DNA from 3 places in the Pseudoalteromonas sp. SG43-6 genome. Region 2 is predicted to be linked to each of the others. Evidence: predicted binding sites of a transcription regulator. Region 2 holds the regulator's gene; each other region holds the start of a gene.
The links. The regulator sigma-54, encoded in region 2, starts transcription at its own class of promoters, with help from an activator protein. The targets are predictions, from matches to a motif close to GTTGGCACGNNNNTNGNNT.
Positions count from the first base shown of each region.

Region 1: a site for sigma-54 is predicted at 1,842-1,860, ahead of H5201_RS00835 (hemerythrin domain-containing protein). Genes of this name have one in related genera too.
Region 3: a site for sigma-54 is predicted at 1,662-1,680, ahead of H5201_RS00340 (YggN family protein). Genes of this name have one in related genera too.

Region 1 is NZ_JACJEZ010000002.1:6,817-10,105, forward strand. Features, by position in the region: gene H5201_RS00830 (S9 family peptidase) at 1-1,665, shown strand, start outside; gene H5201_RS00835 (hemerythrin domain-containing protein) at 1,898-2,323, shown strand; gene H5201_RS00840 (TonB-dependent receptor domain-containing protein) at 2,631-3,289, shown strand, end outside.
Region 2 is NZ_JACJEZ010000067.1:3,361-6,649, reverse strand. Features, by position in the region: gene lptA (lipopolysaccharide transport periplasmic protein LptA) at 1-100, shown strand, start outside; gene lptB (LPS export ABC transporter ATP-binding protein) at 97-822, shown strand; gene H5201_RS20260 (RNA polymerase factor sigma-54) at 889-2,385, shown strand; gene hpf (ribosome hibernation promoting factor) at 2,414-2,701, shown strand; gene ptsN (PTS IIA-like nitrogen regulatory protein PtsN) at 2,706-3,158, shown strand; gene rapZ (RNase adapter RapZ) at 3,179-3,289, shown strand, end outside.
Region 3 is NZ_JACJEZ010000001.1:76,977-80,265, reverse strand. Features, by position in the region: gene H5201_RS00345 (PLP-dependent aminotransferase family protein) at 1-722, shown strand, start outside; gene H5201_RS00340 (YggN family protein) at 806-1,603, opposite strand; gene H5201_RS00335 (PA3496 family putative envelope integrity protein) at 2,011-2,199, shown strand; gene H5201_RS00330 (glutathione peroxidase) at 2,249-2,740, opposite strand; gene H5201_RS00325 (LysR family transcriptional regulator) at 2,836-3,289, opposite strand, start outside.

The sequences.
Region 1 (3,289 bases), on a different contig from region 2:
CTTAAAGACACATCAATTTCTAGCTATCAGTTAAGCCCGAATAACAAACAACTCGCTATTTTAGCTATGCCAGCGGCTGATAAATCTGAAAAAGAGCTGAAAAAATTAGGCTTTATGGCTGAGGTGTACGAGCTAGGCTTAAGAGATAAACAACTATTTATTGTCGATTTAGCCAAAACAGATAAACCTCTTACACCAACAGCGCTTAACGTTGCAAACTATGTAAGTGATGTAAACTGGGCCGCAAAAGGCGATAAGTTATTAGTAAAAACCCAGCCTACAGCGCTAATTGACGACAAATACACTAAATCACAATGGCACTTATTTGATATTGCGACTAATCAAGTGACGATGTCGTTTGCTACTGAAGGTAAATTAGACGGTGCTGAACTGTCTCATGATGGTCGTTACATCGCAATTCTAGGTGCCGAAGATAAGCATGATCCAGCCGCTGGTCGTTTATTTTTAGCTGACACAAAAACAGGTGAAGTAAGTGATTGGTTACCTAATTTCATGGGTCATATCGTTGATTTTGAATGGTCACATAAACGCAACACGCTTAATTTTATTGCCAATGTAGGTACGCAAAGTTTTGTCGCAAGCATTAAAACCGGCTCTAATAAATACAAAAAAATTATTAATGAAGGCCAATTTATTGCATCAAATCTGAGTATTTCTGATTCAGATAAAACCTTAGCGCTACGTGCAAACACTGCAAAGCATCCAAATGAAGTATTCATTATTCGTGGTTCTAAAGCACAACGTTTAACGGATTCAAACAACTGGTTGAATGACAAACGTTTTGCTAAGCAAGAAACTATTTCACTTAAGGCTCGCGACGGTGTTGAGATTGATGGCGTATTAGTCTACCCATTAGATTATGAAAAAGGCACGCGCTATCCATTGATCATGTCAGTGCACGGTGGCCCTGAAAGCCATGACAAAGACGGTTGGGTAACAAACTACTCGCGTCCAGGTCAAATGGGAGCAGCACGTGGTTATGCAGTATTTTACCCAAATTACCGTGGCTCTACAGGTAAAGGCGTTGATTATTCAAAGCTTGGTCAAAACGACTATGCAGGTAAAGAGTTTGACGATTTAATTGACTTTAAACAGCATCTTGTTGAAATGGGCTTAGTTGATACTAAACGTGTTGGTATTACGGGTGGCTCTTATGGTGGTTATGCATCAGCATGGGCCGCAACAAAATTGACTGAACACTTTGCTGCGAGCGTGATGTTTGTAGGTGTTACCAACCAACTATCTAAATTTGGAACTACTGATATTTCTAACGAAATGAATCTTGTGCATGCACGTTCATACCCATGGGATAAATGGCAGTGGTATTTAGAGCGCAGCCCTATTTACTGGGCAGGCCAGTCTAAAACACCATTACTGATCATGCATGGTAAAGATGATCCTCGCGTACACCCTGCACAATCAATGGAACTGTACCGTTATATGAAAGTACAAGGCAAAGATGTACGCCTTGTATACTATCCTGGCGAAGGTCATGGTAACCGTAAAGTAGCCGCGCAATATGATTACAGTTTACGTTTAATGCGTTGGATGGATAACTATTTAATTGACGGCAAAAAAGACATGCCAGCATTCGAGATTGACCATGCAGGCAAGTTAAAAGCGGTAAAAGACGCCAATAAATAATCCTATTATTTTGTGTTAAATACGCTTTTAGGCCAACATTCGTGTTGGCCTTTTTGCTTTTAAATAACAATGAATATGGATGTAATATAAAGACCTAACTCGGTAATTTTTACAAGAAAACACCTTAACAAGCTCAAATATAAAAAATTAAATCAATATATTACAACAACTTAAAAGTTGGCTTCTGTCTTGCAATATTCATTGTAATTAATGAGTAAAGCAAGGAAAACCCATGAATATTTTTGAAGCACTTCGTAATGATCACGACAAACAACGTTCGCTTGTCGATGCGCTGATAAAAACCCAGGGGGAGTCACCGAATAGACAGTCTCTTATGGATAATTTAAAACATGAGTTAGTAGAACATGCTAAATTTGAAGAGCGTTATTTCTATAATCCTTTGATGTTTGATGATTTAACCCATGAAAAAGCCCGTCATAGTATTGCAGAGCATCATGAACTTGATGAATTGATTGAGCAACTTGAAGAAACTGATATGAGCTCACCAGTGTGGCTTGTGACCGCTAAAAAATTACATCATCTTGTACATCATCATCTGGCTGAAGAAGAGCATGAAGTATTTCAACTAGCCGGTAAAGCGCTAACCGAAAGTCAAAAAGAAAGTCTAGCCGAAAAGTATAATGATGCGATGAGTTAACTGCTATATGTGCCCGCTTTAATTTATAAAGCTCTCTAAATAGCAACAACTCTATACCATTTGCATTTATTAGGCACCTCTAACACGGTCAATACTTGGCTAAGCAAACACTCTTAAATTAACTAAGCCCGGCATCAAACGCTGGGTTTTTTAATGCTCATGCTCCATCCCCACCTTTATTTAATATGAAAATCATTCATTGAATGTAAATATTTCGCAATTGAACATACAACTGATAATTGTTATCATACCTACCTTGGTTGCTTATTAGATTAATAATCTTTATTCTTGTCATGAAGGAAGTACAATGAAATCCCGCCCGCTTTATCTGGCCTCACTGATCAGTGCATTATTAACATCAACAACACTTATTGCTGATGATGACACAGCTGAAAATATGGAAGTGATGGTTGTCACCGCTTCTGGTTATGAGCAAAAATTAATAGATGCACCTGCAAGTGTCTCGGTTGTCTCTCGCGAAGATCTACAAAATAAGCCATTTACTAGCCTTGCTGATGCGCTTCGTGATATCGAAGGTATCGATGTTGGTGCCGGACAAGATAAAAACGGTAATATTAGTATTACCATGCGTGGTTTACCCGCAAGCTATACTCTAGTGCTTATTGATGGCCGCCGTCAAAGTGATGTAGGTAATATAGGCCCAAACAACTTTGGTAACAGCCAATTTATGTATATGCCGCCACTTGAGGCTATCGAGCGAATTGAAGTCGTTCGTGGCCCAATGTCCACTTTATATGGCGCTGATGCAATCGGTGGTGTAATCAATATTATCACTCGTAAAAATCTTGATAGCACCCATGGTAGCGTCACGGTAAGCAGTAATATCCAACAAGACGATCAATACGGTAACGATAATAAAGTCGATATATATTTGACCGGCCCAAGCGGCGTTGAGGGATTAACTTACGGGATCCGTGGTAGTTTTTATGACCGTCAAGAAAGTGA
Region 2 (3,289 bases):
ACTGATCAGTGCTGAAAAAGGCGCAAGCTCAAGCGATCGTGTGCACACCATTTTGGTACCAGTAGACAGTAAAAAAGACGAATCTAAAGGGCAGCCATGAGTACATTAAAAGCTGAATTTCTAGCAAAAAGCTATAAAGGTCGCCAAGTTGTAAAAAGCGTGGGTTTAGAAGTTAGCGCAGGCAGCATTGTTGGCTTATTGGGTCCTAATGGCGCTGGTAAAACCACCACCTTTTATATGATTGTGGGTTTAGTTCCAAGCGACAAAGGTAAAATCAGTATTGATGATAATGACATCACCTTACTGCCAATGCACAGTCGCGCACGGTTAGGGATTGGCTACCTGCCACAAGAATCATCCATCTTCCGTAAATTAACTGTTTATCAAAACCTGATGGCTATTTTAGAAACTCGTAAAGAGCTGAATAAACAAGCCAGAGAAGAAGCGCTCGACAGCTTACTTGATGAGTTTAGCATTCAACATATCCGCGACAGCCAAGGTATGGCATTATCTGGCGGTGAACGTCGTCGAGTTGAAATTGCACGCGCTTTAGCCGCAAACCCAAAATTTATCTTACTTGATGAGCCTTTTGCTGGCGTTGATCCTATTTCAGTGTTAGATATAAAGAAGATTATTGAACACCTTAAAAACCGTGGTATTGGCGTGCTTATTACCGACCACAATGTACGAGAAACCCTTGATGTTTGTGAAAAAGCCTACATAGTTTCTCATGGGGAGTTAATTGCATCAGGTACCCCTGAGCATGTACTCGCCGACCAAACAGTCCGCGATGTTTACCTGGGCGAGCAATTTAGGCTATAAAGCCACGCTCGGCTAAGTATCTGCTAGACTTAACGATGATAACAATAAAAGGATTGTTAGAGATACATGAGGCAATCACTCCAGCTGCGCATGGGCCAGCAACTTACAATGACACCACAGCTGCAACAAGCAATTCGCTTATTGCAACTCAGTACATTGGATCTCCAGCAAGAAATTCAAGAAGCGCTCGACAGCAATCCATTGTTAGAGCTAGAAGAACATGAATATTCAGACGACACGGCTGGTAAAAACGAACAAAAACAAGATAACGATGACTTAACCGTTAGCGCATCAGCAGACGACAAGCCAAGCGAATATGAACAAGAAAGTAGCGAAGCATTAAGTAAAGAGACCTTAAGTGACGAAATGGCTATGGACGTCACCTGGGACGAATACATGAGTGCTGCGCCAAATACGTCATCTGGGCCAATGCCTGAAGATGAGTCAATTTATCAAGGTGCCTCAACTGAAACCTTGCACGAATATCTAATGTGGCAATTACAACTCACACCTTTTAGTCCAACCGATGAAGCCATTGCCATTGCGATTGTTGAAGCCGTTGACGATTCAGGTATTTTAACCTTGAGCTGCGAAGACATTGCAGAGAGCTTAAATCAAGGTAATAACGAAGAAGAAATCGAACTCGACGAAGTGCAAGCAGTGTTAAAACGCATTCAGTTGTTTGACCCTGTTGGTATTGCTGCGCGCAGCCTACAAGAATGTTTATGTATTCAATTAAATCAATTTGATCCTGCAACTCCTTGGATTAGCGAGACAAAAATGATTTTAACTGATCATATCGATTTATTAGCTAGTCGTGACTATCGCACTTTGATGAAAAAGACTAAGCTTAAAGAAGATGAACTAAAAGAAGTAATGACACTGATCCACAGCCTTAACCCAAAGCCTGCGGATACCATAGTACGCGAAGAATCAGAGTATGTTATTCCTGACGTTTCGGTGAAAAAAATTAAAGGTCGCTGGGTGGTTGAACTCAATCCAGACAGCATGCCAAAAATTAGAGTGAACAGCCAATATGCGGCGATGTCACGCTCTGTAAAATCAAGCACTGACAGCCAATTTATACGCTCGCATTTGCAAGAAGCTAAATGGTTTATTAAAAGCCTAGAAAGTCGTAACGAGACGTTACTCAAAGTAACCAACTGCATTGTTAAACAGCAGCAAGGATTCTTTGAGCATGGCCCTGAGGCCATGCGCCCTATGGTACTAAACGACGTTGCCGAAATGGTTGAGATGCACGAATCAACAATTTCTCGTGTAACCACCCAAAAATACATGCATACCCCTCGTGGTATATTTGAGTTAAAATATTTTTTCTCGAGCCATGTAAGTACTGAGAACGGCGGCGAATGCTCATCGACAGCCATTCGAGCATTGATCAGAAAATTGATCAGTGCAGAAAACTCAGCGAAACCATTGAGTGATAGTAAAATTGCAGATATATTGGCAGAGCAAGGTATCAAAGTAGCTAGACGGACTATTGCAAAATACCGCGAGTCACTGGCTATTCCACCGTCAAATCAACGTAAAAGTTTGATTTAAGGCGTAAAATCACAAGAGGAAAATGCTTATGCAACTAAATTTAACTGGTCGTCATGTAGAAATTACTGATTCATTAAGAGACTATGTAAACAATAAGTTTGCCAAGCTTGAAAGGCATTTTGATCATATCAATAATGTCCATGTCATTCTTGATGTAGAAAAGCTAAGCCAAAAAGCAGAAGCCACATTACATGTCAGTGGCGCTGAATTATTTGCCTCAACTGAGCACCAAGACATGTATGCAGCCATTGACGGACTAATCGACAAACTTGACCGTCAGGTAATTAAACACAAAGAGAAGCACGCTCGACACTAACACTATGAAATTAAGCTCACTTATTTGCCAGGACTGCAGTAAAGCTGCGGTCCTTTTTAATAGCAAAAAACGGATCATTGAATTTATCAGCCAATTGGCTCATGAACAACTTCCTCAGCTATCACAACAAGAAATCCTCAACGCACTACTGTCGAGAGAAAAACTAGGTAGTACGGGTATTGGTCGTGGTATTGCTATTCCTCATGGCCGTATGAGTGGTGTTGAAAACCCGCTAGCAATAATTATAGTGAGTGAATCACCGATTGATTTTGATGCGATAGATAATCGCCCAGTTGATATATTTGTAGCTCTCATCGTGCCAGATGGTGATAGCCAACTTCATTTGAAGACGTTAGCCACAATTGCTGATAAACTCAACGACAAAGATTTTTGTAAACAACTACGTAGCGCAAAAACAGACCAAGATTTGTATCACGTAATTGCTGCGCAATCGTAGCCAAATGAAGGAGAATTTACATGGAGTTAATCATCATCAGTGGGCGTTCTGGCTCAGGTAAATCTGTTGCTCTGCGTGTAGTAGAAGATCTTGGCTATTATTGTGTAGATAATATTCCGGTAAACTTATTA
Region 3 (3,289 bases), on a different contig from region 2:
ATCTGAGCCAGGCTTTACATGATCACGATATTAAAGCCTGTGTGTTCTCTACTTCGATCAATAATCCTGTGGGTAGTTTTATGCCTGATCATAAGCGTAAACAATTAGTAGAGTTATTGGAATCTCAAGATGTGGTGCTAATTGAAGATGATGTGTATGGTGATTTACATTTTACCCCGCAGCGCGGTACACCCGCTCAGGCTTACTCAACAAAAGGGTTGGTATTAACCTGTGCATCGTTTTCTAAAACTGCGGCGCCGAGTTATCGTGTTGGCTGGTTGATTGCCGGAAAGTTTGCTGCCAAAGCGCGTCGCTATAAGCGTGCATTGAGTTGTTCTACTTCATTGATCAATCAATGGACGTTATATGAATTTATAGTTAGTGGTGATTATGATCGTAATATAAAACTACTGCGACAGCGTCTACGTTCTAATAAAGAACGAATGATCTGGTGTTTACAACAGGCCTTTCCGAGTACCGCTAGGATCAGCGATCCGCAAGGCGGATGTGTGATCTGGATTGATTTAGGTGCGGCTTACGATAGTGTAAAACTATTTCAACTGGCATTAGAAAGTGGCATTAGCATTACTCCTGGCTATATTTTTTCAGCCACTAATAAATATCGCAGTTGTATTCGATTAAGTTATGGTTTGCCATGGGGTGAAAAAATTGAACAAGCTATTATAAAGCTAGGTGAGTTAGTGCATTTAGCGAAGAAATAGCATGGCATAAAAAAGCAGCACCTTTAAAAAAGAGTGCTGCTAAAGGGATATCAAACTTTTAGCGTTTAGAACCTGAGTTCAAGTTAGTTATTTTGTTTATAACTAAATAATTGGTAGTCTTTCAATTCTGGAACTAGTTTAACTAATTGTTGCTCTTGATCAGCAATGGTTGAAAAATTACCGCACAGTGCATCAGCGCGTTTTTCAAGTTGGTTAGCTTGTTGCTCAACTTTGGCTTCAATTTCAGCTCCCATATTTTCCATGCGTTGTTCAAAGGCTTGCATATCGCCACCAGAGCCCATTAGTTCTGAACCTACAGCCATTAAAATACTACCCATCGATTGCATCATCGCAGCTTGTACAGCGCTTTCTATTTGCTCATCAAATTGGCTTTCAAAGTTTTCGCCAAATTGGCTAAAGCTTTGTTGGCCCATTACAAAAGCGCCTTGTTGGTAAAAGGTGTTTTGTACTTCTACCTGAATATCAGCCATTAATTCATTAATGCTATCTAGGCCATCGATATTAAATGCATTGGCGACTTCTTCAATGGCGACCCCGGCAATTTTAACGCCTTCAATAGCAATGTTCGCGACTTCTGGTAATTGGCTACGCAGACTGTCTGAATAATTACTGATAGCTTGGTGTTGTTGACTGTTGAGTGTCAAAGTTTGGCCATCAATCATTAACTCGCCACTATTTATAAAAGTCATAGTGTGGTTATCAGCTGTAAAAATTTCTAATTCATTTGGCTTAATACGCACATCATTTTTAAATTCAACGTCACATGTGTCGCCGCTAAAAGAAATATTCGTCTCATTGTCATTGTGTGCCATTGCCCCTGTGGCAATGAATAAAGAACTTATTAATAGTAATTTTTTCATTTTTATTTCCTGCTAATTTGTTGATTATGACCAGTACGCATTTAACGTATTTAATACTTATCAAGTTTAATGCCAATAATTATTGGCATTTAAAAACAATGAGTTAATTGTTTTTTTCCCTTTTTTAATTACATTTAAATGTTATAAAAAAGCCATTTTTTAGTCATTTTGACTAATTTACATTAATACATAAAAGATACTTATCGTTTCGATAAAAAACTCTCACTTTCCAGAACTCAAATTTAGCGCTATTTATTCACAATATCGACATAACACTATTTTAGAATTGCGTTATGGCTTTATTTTGGTGCTTTTTCATACGGTGAAATAGTGCTGAACATTTTTAATTTACCAATGATAGTGATAAAAAATCCTTAATTGGTCTCAAACACTTTATGGAGTGGGTTGTGGGTAAGACATTTAGTTACGATGCGCTAGATGACGATTTTGTTGAAGACGAGTACGAAATGGTCGGGCGTAATCAACACGACAAGAATAAGCAAAAGGTTAAGAAAAAGTTGGAAGACTACCTTGAGCAAAAACGCTTGCGTAAAAACTTGGGCGATGATGACTTAGATGAGTATTTAAACGACTAAGAGATAATTTAAATAAAGAGGCAATTTGCCTCTTTATTGCTTTTAGAGTTTAGATATTACTGCTTTTAAGGGCTTTGATAATAGCACCTTCGATTTGTTGCGGTTTGGTAAATGGTGCAAAGCGTTTAATTGCCTCGCCGTCGCGGCCAACTAAAAATTTAGTGAAATTCCATTTTATTTTGCGGGTTAAAAATCCAGGTAAGGCTGATTTTAAATGCCTGAATACGGGGTGGGCGTTTTCGCCATTAACATCAATTTTGCTCATCATCACAAAATCAACACCGTAGTTAATTAAACAACCTTGCGCTATTTCTTTTGCGCCGCCAGGCTCTTGTTTGCCGAATTGATTGCACGGAAAACCAATAATTACTAACCCTTGATCAGCGTATTTTGCATGTAATTGTTGTAAACCTTCGTACTGTGGAGTGAAGCCACATTTACTGGCAGTGTTGACAATTAACACAACTTTGCCTGCGAAATCTGAAAAATCAATGCTTTGGCCTTGCAGATTGCTGGCTGAAAGTTGATAGAAGTCGTTCATGTTGCTCTCTTGTTATTGTTGTTTGTTAAATTCTATCCTGAGTTGTGACAGACATACAGCTTAAATTATCATCATATTGCATAGACCATTTTATTTTAGCTTGCATGATTAAAGCTTGTGAGTAAATGTTCAATCAATAATCGCACTCTGTACGGCATTAAATCTTTACGTGGATACACTAACCAAGAGGCATTGTCTGTTACCTGAAACTCATCAAGTAAGGTAATTAGTTGCCCGTTTTCAATATACTTATCAACAATATCAGTGGCTAAATGGGCAATGCCCAAGCCTGCTAATGTCGCAGATAATAGTGCGCGCGGATGGTTACTGCGCCAGTTGCCGGCAACTTTTACCTCTTTAATATCGCCGGCAAAATTAAATCGCCAACGTTTCCCCATGGCAATTAAGCAATTATGAGCGGTTAATTGTTGAGGCGTAGTTGGGGTTGGGTGATGTGCTAAATATTCTGGACTGGCAACGAGAGTCATGATTCGCGGGCTAAGTGGTCGTGCAATTAAGTTAGAGTCTTGCATGCGGCCAAAACGGATC